DNA from 2 places in the Methylobacterium sp. GC_Met_3 genome. Region 2 is predicted to be linked to the other one. Evidence: predicted binding sites of a transcription regulator. Region 2 holds the regulator's gene; the other holds the start of a gene.
The links. Region 2 encodes PhoB, which activates phosphate uptake and scavenging genes when phosphate is short. Its sites were predicted from a motif close to TGTCATNNANCTGTCAT; they were not measured.
Positions count from the first base shown of each region.

Region 1: a site for PhoB is predicted at 4,320-4,336, ahead of phnC (phosphonate ABC transporter ATP-binding protein). Genes of this name have one in related genera too.

Region 1 is NZ_JALNUL010000017.1:8,790-16,203, forward strand. It holds gene phnF (phosphonate metabolism transcriptional regulator PhnF) at 1-471, shown strand, start outside; gene phnE (phosphonate ABC transporter, permease protein PhnE) at 649-1,518, opposite strand; gene phnE (phosphonate ABC transporter, permease protein PhnE) at 1,515-2,396, opposite strand; gene phnD (phosphonate ABC transporter substrate-binding protein) at 2,412-3,341, opposite strand; gene phnC (phosphonate ABC transporter ATP-binding protein) at 3,437-4,276, opposite strand; gene OXS27_RS19055 (chloramphenicol acetyltransferase) at 4,388-5,023, opposite strand; gene OXS27_RS19060 (DUF1045 domain-containing protein) at 5,016-5,702, opposite strand; gene OXS27_RS19065 (ceramide glucosyltransferase) at 5,735-6,883, opposite strand; gene OXS27_RS19070 (autotransporter domain-containing protein) at 7,068-7,414, opposite strand, start outside.
Region 2 is NZ_JALNUL010000005.1:203,895-211,308, reverse strand. It holds gene pstS (phosphate ABC transporter substrate-binding protein PstS) at 1-183, shown strand, start outside; gene pstC (phosphate ABC transporter permease subunit PstC) at 269-1,246, shown strand; gene pstA (phosphate ABC transporter permease PstA) at 1,255-2,142, shown strand; gene pstB (phosphate ABC transporter ATP-binding protein PstB) at 2,203-2,994, shown strand; gene phoU (phosphate signaling complex protein PhoU) at 3,109-3,828, shown strand; gene phoB (phosphate regulon transcriptional regulator PhoB) at 3,966-4,661, shown strand; gene OXS27_RS10060 (protein-disulfide reductase DsbD domain-containing protein) at 4,797-6,953, opposite strand; gene OXS27_RS10055 (aminopeptidase P family protein) at 7,060-7,414, opposite strand, start outside.

The DNA.
Region 1 (7,414 bases), on a different contig from region 2:
CCGCGCACGCGCTTCTCGGAGATCGTCGCCGAGGCCGGGCGGGAAGCCTGGGGCGATCTCATCGCGTCGGCCACCGTCGCGGCCGCGCCCGAGCCGGCGGCGGCGCTGGCCATCGCCCCCGGCGCGCCGGTGCTGGAACTGCTGACGGTCCACCGGGCCGACGACGCACCCCTCTCCACCTCGTTGACCTGGGTGCCGCTGCCGCGCTTTGCCGGCTTCGCCGAGGCCTATGCCGAGCGCGGCTCGATCACCCGGGCGCTCGCGGCCTGCGGCGTCCACGACTACACGCGGCTCTCGACACGCGTCCGCGCCCGCCTGGCCGAAGCCCAGGAGGCGGCCCGGCTCGACATCGCGCCGGGGCGGGTCGTACTGGTGGTGTCGAGCGTCAATATCGATCCCGCGGGCGTGCCGATCCAGGCGAACCGGACCCTGTTCGCCGCCGACCGGGTGGAGCTGGTGATCGGCGGCTGAGGGCCGAAGCGTCTCAATCGAGCGGATGGGTTTCCAAAGGGCGTGGCCCTTTGGTGGGGTGTCGGGGTGAAATCCCGACGAACGGATCTCCGCCCCCCTTCCGGGGGTCGGAGATCCGTCTGCAGGGCTCTGCCCTGCACCCGCCAAAGGACACGTCCTTTGGAAACCATGACCCGCTCAGCGCGCCGCCGGCCCGATAAGTGCCCGCCGGAGCCGGGTCGAGACCCAGTCGATCGCCGCCACGGTGACGAGGATCATCAGCACCAGGAACGCGACCTGCTGCAGTTCCAGCACGCGGATCAGCTCGGTCAGGTACTGGCCGATGCCGCCCGCGCCGACGATGCCGATGATCGTCGCCGAGCGGGTGTTCGATTCGAAGAAGTATAGCACCTGGCTCGCCAGCACCGGCAGCACCCCGGGAATCAGCCCGAAACGGATCCGGTGGAGGCTGGAGCCACCCGAGGCGACGACGCCCTCGCCGGGGCGCCGGTCGCAGGTCTCGACCGCCTCCGAGAACAGCTTGCCGAGCGCCCCGAAATCCGAGCACGCAATGGCGAGTGCCCCCGCGAAGGGGCCCAAGCCCACGACGTTGATCCAGATCAGCGCCCAGATCAGCACGTCGACCGAGCGCATCACGTCGAGGCCGCGCCGGACGGCGAAATGCGCGAAGGGGTTCGACACAACGTTGCGCGCCGCCAAAAACGCGACCGGGAAGGCCAGGATCGCCGCCGTCAGCGTGCCGAGGAACGCGATGCCCAGGGTCTCGCCGAGGGCGTGCAGGAAGGTCCAGAGATGGCCCTCCGGGGACGGCGGCAGCATCAGCACCGCGAAGGAGCCGAGCCGCCCGAGCCCGTTGAGGATCCGCGCCGCGGAAACGTCGAGGCGCCAGCATGCCAGGGCGGCAAGGCCGATCAGGACACCGAGCCCGAGGCCGAATCGGGCTCGTGCGGCCCAATCAACCCGGAACTGCGCAGGATAGCGACCGCGCAGCCGCGCGAGATTGTCCCGGGCCTCAGCCCGCAGGTTTCCGGTCCGGGCCGCGCTCATCGGGGGTTCTCCGGGCCGATCAACCGGTGACGGACCTGCTCGGTGGCGAGGTCGATGCAGAACACCGTCAGGATGATCAGCACGAGGATCGCACTCACATCCGCATAGTAGAAGTTGCGAATCGCGCCCAGGAACTCCTGGCCGATACCGCCCGCGCCGACGAAGCCGAGAACGGCCGCCCCGCGCACGTTGATCTCGAACCGCAGCAGCCCGTAGGAGGCGAAGTTCGACAGAACCTGTGGCAGCACGGCGAAGCGCACCGTCTCGACCCAGGTGGCACCCGCGGCGGACAGACCCTCGACGGGGCGCATGTCGATGTTCTCGACCACCTCGGAGAACAGCTTGCCCAGCGCCCCCGTGGTGTGGATCGCGATGGCCAGCACGCCGACCATGGGCCCGAGACCGAAGGCGATCACGAAGATCAGCGCGAACACGATGTCCGGGACGGTGCGGCAGATCTCCAGGAAGCGCGTGGTCAGCAGACGCAGTACGCGCGACCGCATGAGGTTGGCGGAGCCGGCGAAGCTGAGGACGAAGCCCGCGAGTCCCCCGAGCAGCGTGCCGAGATAGGCCATCAACAGGGTCTCACCCAGCAGCGCCAGCCAGCCGGACAGGCCCCAGTACCACTCGCGCAGGTCTGCGACCGGGTGGTCGAGGCCAACCGGCGGCAGGATCTGCCGGATGTAGGCGGTGAACTTGCCGATGTTCTCGGCGAAGATCAGCGGCCGCACCTCGGCGACGAGCCCCGCCAGCACGGCGAGCACCGCCACGAGTGCGAAGCCCGCGAGCGTGCGGCGGCGCGCGGCGCCGGTCGCCGCCGCGTAGAGGCCGGAGAGGGCGGCTTCCCGCTCCGGCGGCAGCTTGGTCAGGCTACGCAAGGCCGACGGTCCGGATCAGGATTTCTTGCGTTGCTCGTCGTTGAACCGCAGCATGTCGATGACCGGCTGGTAGTCCTGGATCGTCGCCGGGATGATGCCGAGATCCTTGCCGTCCGACAGCCGGTCGAAGGCCGCCTTGTCGGCGGTCGGCAGGGCGAGGAGCGCGTCGCGGATCTTGGTCTTCAGGTCGTCCGGCAGGCTGGACAGCACGGCGTAGGCATCCCCCGGCAGGAGATCGGACTTGAACACGGTCCGGAAGTCGTCCTTCGTCATCGACCGCCCCTGGGCATCCTTGACGATGCCCTTGGTCAGCATGCGCGCGAGATTGTTGTCGGCCTCGGAATTCCAGAAATTCGCCGCCGCGTCGGCGGTGCCCTGGGTCAGCGCCAGCACGGCGTTCTCGTGACTTCCGGCGAAGAAGACCTTGCCGAAGAACTTGTCCACATCGTAGCCGGCCCGCCGCAGGAAGAAGCGCGGCGCCTGATTGCCCGAGGTCGAGTTCGGATCGACCAGGGCGAGGTTCTTGTCCTTGAGATCCGCGACCGTCTTGTAGGGGCTCGAAGCCAGCACGTAGACCACGGAATAGTAGCCCGAGATGCCGGTCTCGTGCTTCGGGCTCGCGACCGGCTCGATCTTCACGCCGGTCATGACGGCGCGGGAGAGCGAGGCGGCGCCGTAATACCCGATCTGGATGTTGCCGGCCCGCTGGCCCTCGATCACCGCGGCGTAATCGCTCGCCACCCGCAGCTTCACCGGCACGCCGAGCGCCTTGGTGAGATAACCCGCCAGCGGCGTGTAGCGGTCGACGGTGCCGCTCGCGTTCTCCACCGGGATGACCGCCAGCGTCAGCTCGGGATACTTGGCCTTCCAGTCCTCGGCGGCGGCAGGCAGGCCGAGCAGGGCGAGGGCCGCCGCGGCGGCGGCGAGGGTGCGTCGGGTGATCATCGTACGGTCCTTCGGCGTTGGTGCGGGCTTCGGCCGCCCTCTGGGTCGGCCGGGCGTTTCCCGATCTGTCGTTTGTTTTGGGGCCGGGGCCCGATTCAGGCGCCGATGGCGGCCTCGCGGATCGGCCGAGCCGGAACGCGACCCGGCAGCGCCGCCCGCTGCTCCGCCTCCCGCTGGGCCGAATCGTCCAGCACCTCGCCAGCCTCCAGCCCGTAGAGCCGGCGCGCCACATCCTCGGTCAGGTCGAACGGGCCGCCCTCGAACACCACGCGGCCGTCGGCGAGTCCGACGAGGCGGTCGCAATAGGCGCGAGCCAAGTCGAGCGAGTGCAGGTTGCACAGCACCGTGATGCCGTAGCGCCGGTTCACCTCGGCGAGCGCGTCCATCACGAGGCGGGTGTTGCGCGGGTCGAGGGAGGCCACCGGCTCATCGGCCAGCAGGATCTGCGGCTCCTGCACGAGGGCGCGGGCGATCGCCACGCGCTGCTGCTGGCCGCCCGACAGTCCGTCGGCCCGCTGGCCGGCGAACTCGCCCATGTCGAAGCTCTCCAGGGCGGCGAGCGCCATTGCCCGGTCCTCATCGGACCACAGGCGCAGCAAGGCCCGAGGGCTCGGCACGTGGCTGAGCCGCCCCATCAGCACGTTGGTCATCACATCGAGGCGTCCGACGAGATTGAACTGCTGGAAGATCATGGCGCAGCGCGTGCGCCACTCCCGCAGATGCCGACCCTTCAGGGCTGTGACGTCGCGCCCGTCGTGGAGGATACGGCCCGAACTCGCGTCCGCCAGCCGGTTGATCAGCCGCAGCAACGTCGACTTGCCGGCGCCGGACCGGCCGATCACACCGACGAAGCTGCCCGGCTCGATTCGCAACGTGACGCCGTCCACGGCACGCCGGTCACCGTACTGGCGCGTAAGATCCTCGATGACGAGCATGCATCCATCCGCTGCGGAATAGCCGCAGCTAAACGCCGCTTACGCGACGATTGGATGACGAATACATTTTGATGTTGTTTGCCGGCGCAGGATATCTACCCGATAGCGGCCTCACGTTTCGTATCGATCGAGGAATGCTTCGATCGACAGGGCGCGGAAATCCGGAAGCGCACGGCGCAGGCGTTCGTGGTCCCAGTCCCACCACGCGAGGCGCTCCAGCCGCGCGGCGATATCCTCGGGGAACCGGCGCCGGACCGGCCGGGCCGGGTTGCCGACCACGATCGCGTAGGGGGCGACGTCGCGCGTGACGATCGCGCCCGCCCCCACCACCGCACCGGTGCCGATGGTTCGGCCGGGCAGGACCACCACGCCGTGGCCGATCCAGACATCGTGGCCGATCGTGACGGGGCTCGCCCGGCGCCGGTCGAAGTAGGCGGCCTCGTCCGCTTCCTCGGGCCAATAGGCGCGCGCCCGATAGGTGAAGTGGGCCTGCGAGGCGCGCTCCATCGGGTGATTGCCCGGGTTGATCCGCACGCTGGCGGCGATCGAGCAGAACTTGCCGATCGTCGTGTAGATCACCTCGCCGTCCTGGCCGATGTAGGAATAATCGTCCAGGCTCGTCTCGGTCAGGCGGGTCCGGGCGCCGATCTCGGTGTAGTGGCCGAGTCGGCAGGATTCGACCCGGGCGCTGGCGTCGACCGCGGGTTCGAGGCCGAGGTGCGGGGAAGCCTTGGGAACCTCAGCCATGGGACGCACCGAAGGGCAGGCGCGCCAGGAGCCGGAACGGCCCGCCCGCATCCTGGGTCAGAAGGCAGATCGCGTCGATTGTCACCGGTTCCGCGCCCGAGGCGGCGTAGGCCTCGGCGAGGCGGCGGTACCAGCCGTCGCGATCGGGCTCCGGCAGGGCATCGGTCAGGGTCATGTGGAAGCGGAAGGCTTCGAACACGTGCGGATAGCCCCAGCGGTCGAGCAGGGCACGGGCGCGCGGATCCAGGCGCTCCGGCCGGCGCTTGGCGCGCTCGGCCTCGGTGAGGGGCGCCCGCAGGGGATCGAGGGCCGCGACGCATTCCGCCGCGAGCAGGCCGAGTTCCGGCGGCGGCACCTCCGGCACCAGGGCGAGGAACCGTCCGAGCGCCGCGACGCGCAGCGGCCCGAGCACGACCGGCGGGTGCGGGGTCGCGAGGCCGCGGGCGGCGACGACAAGATCGGCCTCCGTCACCCCCGGCGCGAGGCGCATCGGCGCCTTGAGCGTCGCGTGAAAACCGTAGACCCGGGCGCCCGCGTTGACGGCGGCGAGTTCGCGCAGTCCCGCTGGGTGTGCGACCGCCTCCCCGGAGATGGTGTCGTACCCGAGCACGCTCCGGCCGAAGGCCTCCAGGGGGGAGCCCGGGGCGGGCAGCCAATACAAGGCGTAGCGGCGCGTCACGTCTTCACCTCCGGAGCGCGGGGCGACCGCAATCAGGCCGTCGGCGCATAGGTCCGCGCCTCGGCGGCCCGGCGCGGGCGAACATCCATGGCGTTGCCACGCCACACGATCGCGCGCTGCACCCAGGCGCCCAGCCAGATCGCCGGGATCAGGGCGTCGCGCACCAGGAAGGCCGCCAGCATGCGGGGGGCGCGCTGCCAGCCGGCGCGGATCGCGAGCCCGACCTCGGCGGCATAGCACAGGGCCGCGAGGCATGCAGCGCCGACGACCCCGCCAAGGCTGCCGGCCCAGAGCGCCAGCAGCAGCGCCGGCAGCAGGACGCCGCTGCCGATCTCGGGGGCGAAGAACAGCGGGAAGGTCACACGCCGCAGCCGAGCCCAGCGCAGCTGCCGCGCCCAGACCTCCCGGAAGCCGCGCGGGCCCAGCGGCTGCTCGAACGGGCTCGCCACGAGGTGGACGCGCTTGCCGGCGGCCCGCACGAGCTTGGTGGCGGCCGCGTCCTCGGCGATCTCGGCGGCGAGCGCCTGGAGCCCACCGTGCGCTTCCAGGAACGGCTTGTGCCAGAGCATGCTCTTGCCCTGCGCGAAGCCCAGGCCGAACGCCTCGGCGGCGTATTGCCAGCGCGCCTGGAGGGTGTTGAGGAAGGCGCATTCCACCTCGGCCATGAAGCTGCCCGGGCGGGCGCCCACGGGGGTCGAGCAGACGAGACCGGTGTCGTCGCGCCACGCCGCCTGAAGGCGCTGGAGGTAATCCGGCGGCATGGCCACGTTGGAATCGGCCAGCACCACCCACTCGTGCGCGGCGGCGCGCCAGCCGCGCAGACAGTTGTTCAGCTTCGGATTGTCGCTGACGCGCTCGTCGCCGAGGATCAGGCGGGCCGGAACCCGGGGGTGGGCGGCGATCAGGCGCTCGACCAGGGGCACGATCGGATCGGCCGGGTCGGCCACGCAGAAGATCAGCTCGTAGGCGGGATAGTCGAGGCGGAAGCTCCGGGTGAGCATCTCCTCGCTGTAGGCTTCCAGGCCGCGCAGCGGGCGGACCAGGGAGACGGGCGCCCCTGCCGGAAACCGCGACGGCCCGTGGATCCTGCCAAGGCGCCGGGCCGCGATGGCGATGCTGCCGATTTGGACGAGGGACAGAAGCGCGCCGAGGGCGAGAGCCGGCACCGTGGCGTCAATCATGCGGGTCCCCGTTCAGCATCGTGCGCGGCCCGGTCGCTAACGGCCGGACCGCGTCAGTCGTGTGACACGCGCGGGATGGATCGGAATCCTGCAGTCCGGCGCGCCCCGGGGTCCCGGGTTTCCAAAGGGCTCAGCCCTTTCGAAACCAGGACGGGCGCCATCCGCGCTCCCGTCGGACAGGTCCTCAGAACCGGAGGGTGAAGTTGCCCTTCACGGCCTGATCCTGCGCGCGGCTGCCGGTCTGGCCGGTATAGGCCACGCCGAGCGTCACGTTCGGCGCCACCGCCAGATCGAGCCCGACCTGCGCCACCAGCGCGTCCCGGTCGATCGGGACGCCCGCGCTCAGGAACGCCGGGCCGCCGGCACCGAAGCGCAGCAGCGCAGTCGGCACCACGTCGCCGAACGCGCGCCGGTAGCCGACCAAGCCCCGCAGCGTCACCGGCAGGCCCAGACCCAGATCCAGGTTCGTCTGCGCCCGCACGCCCGCCGTCACCGCGCCCAGATCGTAGTCCCGGGCAAAGCTCACCAGCG
Region 2 (7,414 bases):
GACCCGGCCGATCCGGCCAAGGCCGCCGATGTGCTCAAGTTCTTCGACTGGGCGTACAAGAACGGCGACAAGCTTGCCTCGGATCTCGACTATGTTCCGCTGCCGGACAACGTCGTGGCGCTGATCCACGAAGAGTGGAAGAACGTGAAGGGCAAGGACGGGAAGCCGGTTTACAACATGTAAGTCCAACGGGGAGGAGGCTTCGACCTCCTCCCTCGCTTCTGAGATCCCGCCGCGCTACCACGTTATCCTTCGCAGAGAACCGCGGATGTCTGCTTTGACTGAAACGATTGCCCTCGGCCGAACCCGTACGTCGGCGGCGCGGAAGGGACCGAGCCGGAACATGGACGCCGTGTTCCGCGGCTGCGCGTACGGCGCGGCGTTGCTGGTGCTGACCGTCCTCGTGGGGATCATCGGCTCCATCGTCTACGGCGGCCTGCCGGCCTTCCGGGAATTCGGCTTCGGCTTCCTGACCTCCAGCGTCTGGAACGTCGGGACCGAACAGTACGGCGCGCTCGTGGCCGTGATCGGAACGGTGATGTCGGCGCTCCTGGCCCTCGTGATCGGCGTCCCGGTCTCACTCGGCATCGCCATCTACCTGACGCAGCTCTGCCCCGGCTGGGCGCGCAAGCCAGTCGCGATGACGATCGAGCTGCTCGCCGCCGTGCCGAGCATCATCTACGGAATGTGGGGCCTGTTCATCTTCGCCCCGCTCTTCGCCCGCTTCGTCGAGATCCCGATCTCGAACATCGTCGAGGGCCTGCCGATCGTCGGGACCGTGCTGTATGCCCGCATCCCCTCGGGCGTCGGCGTGCTCACCGCCGGCATCATCCTGGCGATCATGATCGTGCCGTTCGTGGCCTCGATCGCCCGCGACATGCTCGACCAGATCCCCACGATCCTGCGCGAGAGCGCCTACGGCGTCGGCTGCACCACCTGGGAGGTGACGCGCTTCGTCCTGATCCGGCACGCCTCGGTGTCGATCATCGGCGCGATCATGCTCGGCCTCGGCCGTGCGCTCGGCGAGACCATGGCGGTGACCTTCGTGGTCGGCAACGCCAACCGCCTCTCGGCCTCGATCTTCGATCCCGGCTCGACCATCGCGTCCCGGATCGCCAACGAATTCAACGAGGCGGACGGCATGCAGCTCAACGCCCTGATGGCGCTCGGCTGCATCCTGTTCGTCATCACCTTCATCGTCCTGATCGCCGCGCGAATCCTGACGTCACGCGTGCGGGTTGCTTGAGGAGCCCCATGGACGCGATCAACACACTCGCTGCGCCGCCGCTCGTGCAGAGCCGGGTCCGCCCCGGCCGGCGCCGGGCGGACGCCATACTCCGCGGCTTCTGCGCCTTCGCCACGCTGCTCGGCATCATCGTGCTCGGCTCGATCCTGCTGATGCTGATCGTCGAAGGCGTGCGCGGCTTCACGCCGACGCTGCTGACGCAACCGACCCCGGGTCCGGGCAGCGAGGGTGGCGGCATCGCCAACGCGGTGCTGGGCAGCCTGATCCTGACCACGATCGGCATCGTCATCGCGACCCCGGTCGGCGTGATGGCCGGGACCTTCCTGGCGGAATACGGCCGGACCTCGAAGCTGGCCGTCCTGATCCGCTTCCTCAACGACATCCTGCTCTCGGCGCCGTCGATCCTGATCGGCCTGTTCGTCTACACGCTGATGGTGCGGCCCATGGGCAGCTATTCCGGCTGGGCCGGCGGCATCGCGCTCGCGATCATCGCCACGCCGGTGATCGTGCGGACCACCGAGGACATGCTGAGCCTCGTGCCGGGCACCCTGCGCGAGGCCGGCGCGGCGCTCGGCGCTCCGCCCTCCATGGTGATCATGAAGGTCAGCTGGCGCGCCGCCTCGGCCGGCATCGTGACGGGTATCATCCTGGCGCTGGCCCGCATCGCCGGCGAGACCGCGCCGCTCCTGTTCACCGCCCTCAACAACAACAGCTGGTTCAGCCCCGACCTCATGGGTGGCGTCCCGAACCTGCCGGTGATGATCTACCAGTTCGCGCTCTCGCCCTATGCCAACTGGCAGCAATTGGCCTGGGCCGGAGCGCTCCTGATCACCATGACCATCCTCGCCCTCTCCGTGATCGCCCGCTTGGTGATCAAGCCGCAGCGTGCCCGCTGAAGCGCGAGCCGAAGGATTAGCCCGATGAGCCATGCTGCAGCGACCGCCGCCGAGCCCCTTATGCAGCCTTCCGCCAAGGCCGGTGCCGACACCAAGGCGCCCGTCCGGATCGCCGTGAAGGGGCTGAACTTCTACTATGGCCAGTTCCACGGCCTGAAGGACATCAACCTCAACTTCCATGATCGGCAGGTGACCGCCCTGATCGGCCCGTCGGGCTGCGGGAAGTCGACGCTGCTGCGCACCTTCAACCGGATCTACAGCCTCTATCCGGAGCAGCGCGCCGAGGGCGAGATCCTGCTGGACGGCGTCAACATCCTGGATTCGAAGGTCGATCTCAACGATCTCCGCGCCCGGGTCGGTATGGTGTTCCAGAAGCCGACGCCCTTCCCGATGTCGATCTACGACAACGTCGCCTTCGGCATCCGCCTCTACGAGAAGCTGCCGAAATCGGAGCTCGACGACCGGGTCGAGGCGTCGCTGCGCAAGGCGGCGCTCTGGGACGAGGTCAAGGACAAGCTCAAGCAGTCCGGCATGGGTCTGTCGGGGGGGCAGCAGCAGCGTCTGTGCATCGCCCGCACCGTAGCCCAGCGCCCGGAGGTGATCCTGTTCGACGAGCCGACCTCGGCGCTGGACCCGATCTCGACGGGCCGGATCGAGGAGCTGATCGAGCAGCTGCGCGACGAATTCACCATCGCGATCGTCACGCACAACATGCAGCAGGCGGCGCGCATCTCGCAGTTCACCGCCTTCATGTATCTCGGCGAGCTGATTGAATTCTCACAAACCGAAAAAATGTTCATGAACCCGACCGAGCGGCGCACGCAGGACTATATCACCGGCCGCTTCGGCTAAGCTGTTTCGAAGACCGGTTTCCGCGCCATCGCGACCCGGGCGCCGCGGCGGCCGGGCGGGATCGCGGCAACCGGGTGGGATCGCACGTCCTGGCCCCCATCGAAGGATCCACTCATGCCCGGCCATATCGTTACCTCCTACGACACCGATCTCGAAAACCTCCGTCGCTCGATCTCGGAGATGGGCGGCGTGGCGGAGAAGATGACCACTGAGGCGACCGACGCCCTAGTGCGCCGCGACGACGGGCTCGCCCAGGCGGTGATCCTCGCCGACAAGCGCCTGGACGCCCTCCAGAGGGACATCGAGGAGCGCTCCGTCCTGCTGATCGCCCGGCGGCAGCCCCTGGCGATCGACCTGCGCGAGACCATCTCGGCGATCCGCGTCTCCGGCGACCTGGAGCGGATCGGCGATCTCGCCAAGAACGTGGCCAAGCGCGTCGTGGCGATCTCCGATCAGGCGCCGGCGCAGAAGATCGTGCTTGGCGTGCGCCACATGAGCGACCTCGCGGAGGGCCAGCTGAAGGACGTGCTGGACGCCTATGCGAGCCGCGATATCGAGGCGGCCCACGACGTGTGGGAACGCGACGGCGAGATCGACGCGCTGTACAATTCCCTGTTCCGCGAGCTCCTGACCTACATGATGGAGGATCCGCGCAACATCTCGTTCTGCACGCACCTTTTGTTCTGCGCCAAGAACGTCGAGCGCATCGGCGATCACACGACCAATATCGCCGAGACGATCCACTACCTCGCCACGGGCGAGACGCTCGCCGGCGAGCGACCGAAGAACGATGCGTCGAACTACGTGACGGTGGATGGGGGGCTGGCGCCGTGAAGCGCTTCCCGGAGCGCAGGATCCTGGGGGCGTCCCTGGGGGCGTCGCCGCCGTGACGGTCGGTTTGGGTTGAGGCTGGGCGGAGCCTCCGGCACCATTGCCGCGTCCGCCGCGAGAACGGGTCATCGAAGGTGAGTATGCAAGTCCTGATCGTCGAGGACGAGGAGGCATTGACCACGCTGCTGCGCTACAACTTGGAAGCCGAGGGCTTCCTGGTGGATTCAGCGGCAAGGGGCGACGATGCGGAACTGCTCCTGGCCGAGCGCATGCCCGACCTGGTCCTGCTCGACTGGATGCTGCCCGGCCTGTCCGGAATCGAGCTTTGCCGCCGAATCCGGGCCCGGCGGGAGACCGAGCGGCTGCCGGTGATCATGCTGACCGCCCGGGGCGAAGAAGGTGACCGGATCCGCGGTCTCGGGACGGGCGCGGACGATTACATCGTCAAGCCGTTCTCGGTTCCGGAACTGCTCGCCCGCATCCGCGCGCTCCTGCGCCGGGCCAAACCGGCCCATGTTTCCGATCGTCTGGCCGCCGGCGACCTCGAACTGGACCGCACCGGCCATCGGGTGCGTCGGGCCGGCGAGGAGCTGCACCTCGGCCCCACGGAGTTCCGGCTGCTCGAATTCCTGATGCTGGCCCCGGGCCGGGTCTTCTCCCGCGAGCAGCTTCTCGACGGGGTCTGGGGTCACGACGTCTACATCGACGAGCGCACCGTCGACGTCCATGTCGGACGCCTGCGCAAGGCGCTGAATGGCCCACGCCAGACCGATCCGATCCGCACGGTGCGCGGTTCCGGCTACGCCTTCGACGAAACCTTCTCCCTCGAAGCCTGAGTCGCCAAGTCCCGGTTTCAAAAGGTCGAGACCTTTTGCGGGTGCAGGGCAGAGCCCTGATGTTGGACGAAGCCCGAGCGTCAGGGCTCCGCCCCGACACCCTGCCAAAGGGCAGCCGCCCTTTGGGAACCCCGATCAGCGGATGAGCGCAGCGCTCCGGTTAGCGGCCGGCACGGAGGCCAGAGCCTGGAGCACCGTGCCCTCGGTGAGGATCTGGGGCAGCACCTGGGGCTCACCGGCACCTTTGTAGAGCAGGTAGAGCGGAACACCACTCCGGCCGTGCTTCTCCAAAAGGCGCGTGATCTCAGGGTTCTGGTTGGTCCAGTCACCCTTCAGATAGGTGATGCCCCGCTCGGCCAACGCGGCCCGCACGGCCTTCGTGGACAGGGAGGTCGTCTCGTTGACCGCGCAGGTGATGCACCACGCGGCGGTCATGTTGACGAAGGCCGGCTTGTGCGCAGCCGCCAGAGCGTCGAGGCGGGCCTGCGTGAACGGCTCGATCCCGCCGGCGGCGGCCTGCGCAGTCGGCGTGGCACGGTCCTGTGGGAGGGTGGACACGAGGGCCACCACGGCGATCAGGGCGAGCGCCGCACTGACCTGCGCGATCCGGCGTGCCCCGGGGGCGGCGGCGCGCCCGCGCTCCCAGGCCCAAGCAGAGAAACCCACCAGCACGAGGCCGATCAGGGCCGCCAGAAGGCCGCGCGGATCGACCTGCTGCGCCAGGACCCAGACCAGCCAGGCCACGGTGGCGTAAACCGGGAAGGCGAGCACCTGCTTGAGCGTCTCCATCCAGGCACCCGGCCGCGGCAGCGCCCGGAGGGCCGGGGGCCAGAGAGTGAGAGCCAAGAACGGCAGAGCGAGGCCGAGCCCGAGGCTCGCGAACACAGCAAGCGCCACGGCTGCGCTCTGGGTCAGCGCGAAGCCGACTGCCGAGCCCATGAACGGCGCCGTGCAGGGCGTCGCCACCAGCGTGGCCAGCACGCCCGTGAAGAACGACCCACTCAGGCCAGACCGTCGGGCCAGGCGATCGCCGACACCCGCGAGCCGTCCTCCGACCTCGACCACGCCGGACAGGTTCAGGCCCATCGCGAAGAGCAAATAGGCGAGCCCGGCCACGACCAGGGGCGATTGCAGCTGGAACCCCCAGCCGATCGCCGCCCCTCCGCCCTTCAGGGCGATGAGCACTCCAGCCAGACCAAGGAAACTCGCCAACACGCCGGCCGTATAGGCGAAGCCGTGCAGGCGCAGGCGGGCCGGACCCTCGCCCGCATGCCGCACGAGGCTCAACACCTTGATCGACAGGACGGGGAAGACGCAGGGCATCAGGTTGAGGATGAGGCCGCCGAGAAAGGCGAAGGCGGCGGCCGCGGCAAACGTCAGCAGATCGAACTCGGGCGCGGCGGCCCCGGTCGGACTCGCCGCAACGGGGTCCGGCGGAGCGGTCGCGGTCGGAAGCACCGGCTCGTCGCCATACGCGAAGGCGAGGCGGCGGCTGCCGGATTCCGTCACCTCGTCCAGGGTCAGCACACCCGGAAGGGCCGTGGGCGCCGCTTCGGTCGGGCTGCTCCGCGCGACGGTGAGGTGCAGCCCGGTGCCGTCGACCGCCATCAGCTGCGCGGCCGCGTTGTCGATCGCGGTCTCGGCATACGGGAAGTAGGCGGCGTTCCGGATCGTGTCGGGCTTGAGCCCCGACGCCGCGAAATCGAGCTGCAGGGTGTCGCCCTGGCTCGACAGGCTCAGCGGCCAGAGCGCAGGGGTGGGGAGGGCGGCCCGGGCGCGGACGAACAGGACTGCGTTGTCCGGGTCGGGACGCGGCTCGCCCACCGGCAAGGTGAGGGCGAGATCCGCGGAGCCCGGCACGCACTCGGTCTCGCAGACGAGGTAGGTCAGTTTGGCCTGAATCTGCACCGGGTTGGCCGGATCGAGGCTCGGAGGCGGCGTCACGGGGACGAGGAGCGTGACCTCACCCTCGTAGCCGTAGTTCATCAGCGTCGCGATCGGGATCCGCTCCGGCGCCGGCCACTGGAGCGCCCCGGCGTTGAAGCCGGCCGGCAGGGTCCAGGTCACCTCGGGCGGTAGGCCCGAATCCCCCGGGTTGCGCCAGTAGACGTGCCAGCCGGGCTTCACCTGCATCCGCACGGCAAGGGTGAAGGGCTGCGCCCCCGCCACCGCGGCGGCCTCGGCCACGAGGCTCGACCGCACAAGATCCGGCGGCGTGCGCAGGCCCTGCGCCAGAGCCGCCGACAGGCTCGCGGCGAGGACCAGGATCGGGAGGACAAGGCGGCGGATCATGCTGTCCCTTCGCGCGCCGGGCGGCCGCGGTTTCAGGCCCGGCGTTCGGGCTGTTCCGTGACGACGCGCTTACCACGAAGGGGTGTGGCGGTCGCGCGTCGCGGCCTCAACCGGGCAGCGGCGCCGTGGCGCGTGCCAGCCAGTCGCGCGCTCCGGCATCGAGTTCCGGCGACAGGGCCTCGCGGACTCGGGCATGGTAGGCGTCGATCCAGGCGCGCTCCCCCGGTTCGAGCAGCTCGGTCTGGATCAGATTCCGATCGTAGGGCGCCAGCGTCAACGTCTCGAAGCCGAGCATCGGGCGCTCGCCATCCGTGATAGCACGCGTCTCGACCAGAACGAGGTTCTCGATCCGGATGCCGTAGGCGCCGGCCGCGTAGTAGCCCGGCTCGTTCGACAGGATCATGCCGGGCTCGAGCGCCACCGTGCCGGTCTTGGCAATCCGTTGCGGCCCCTCGTGCACC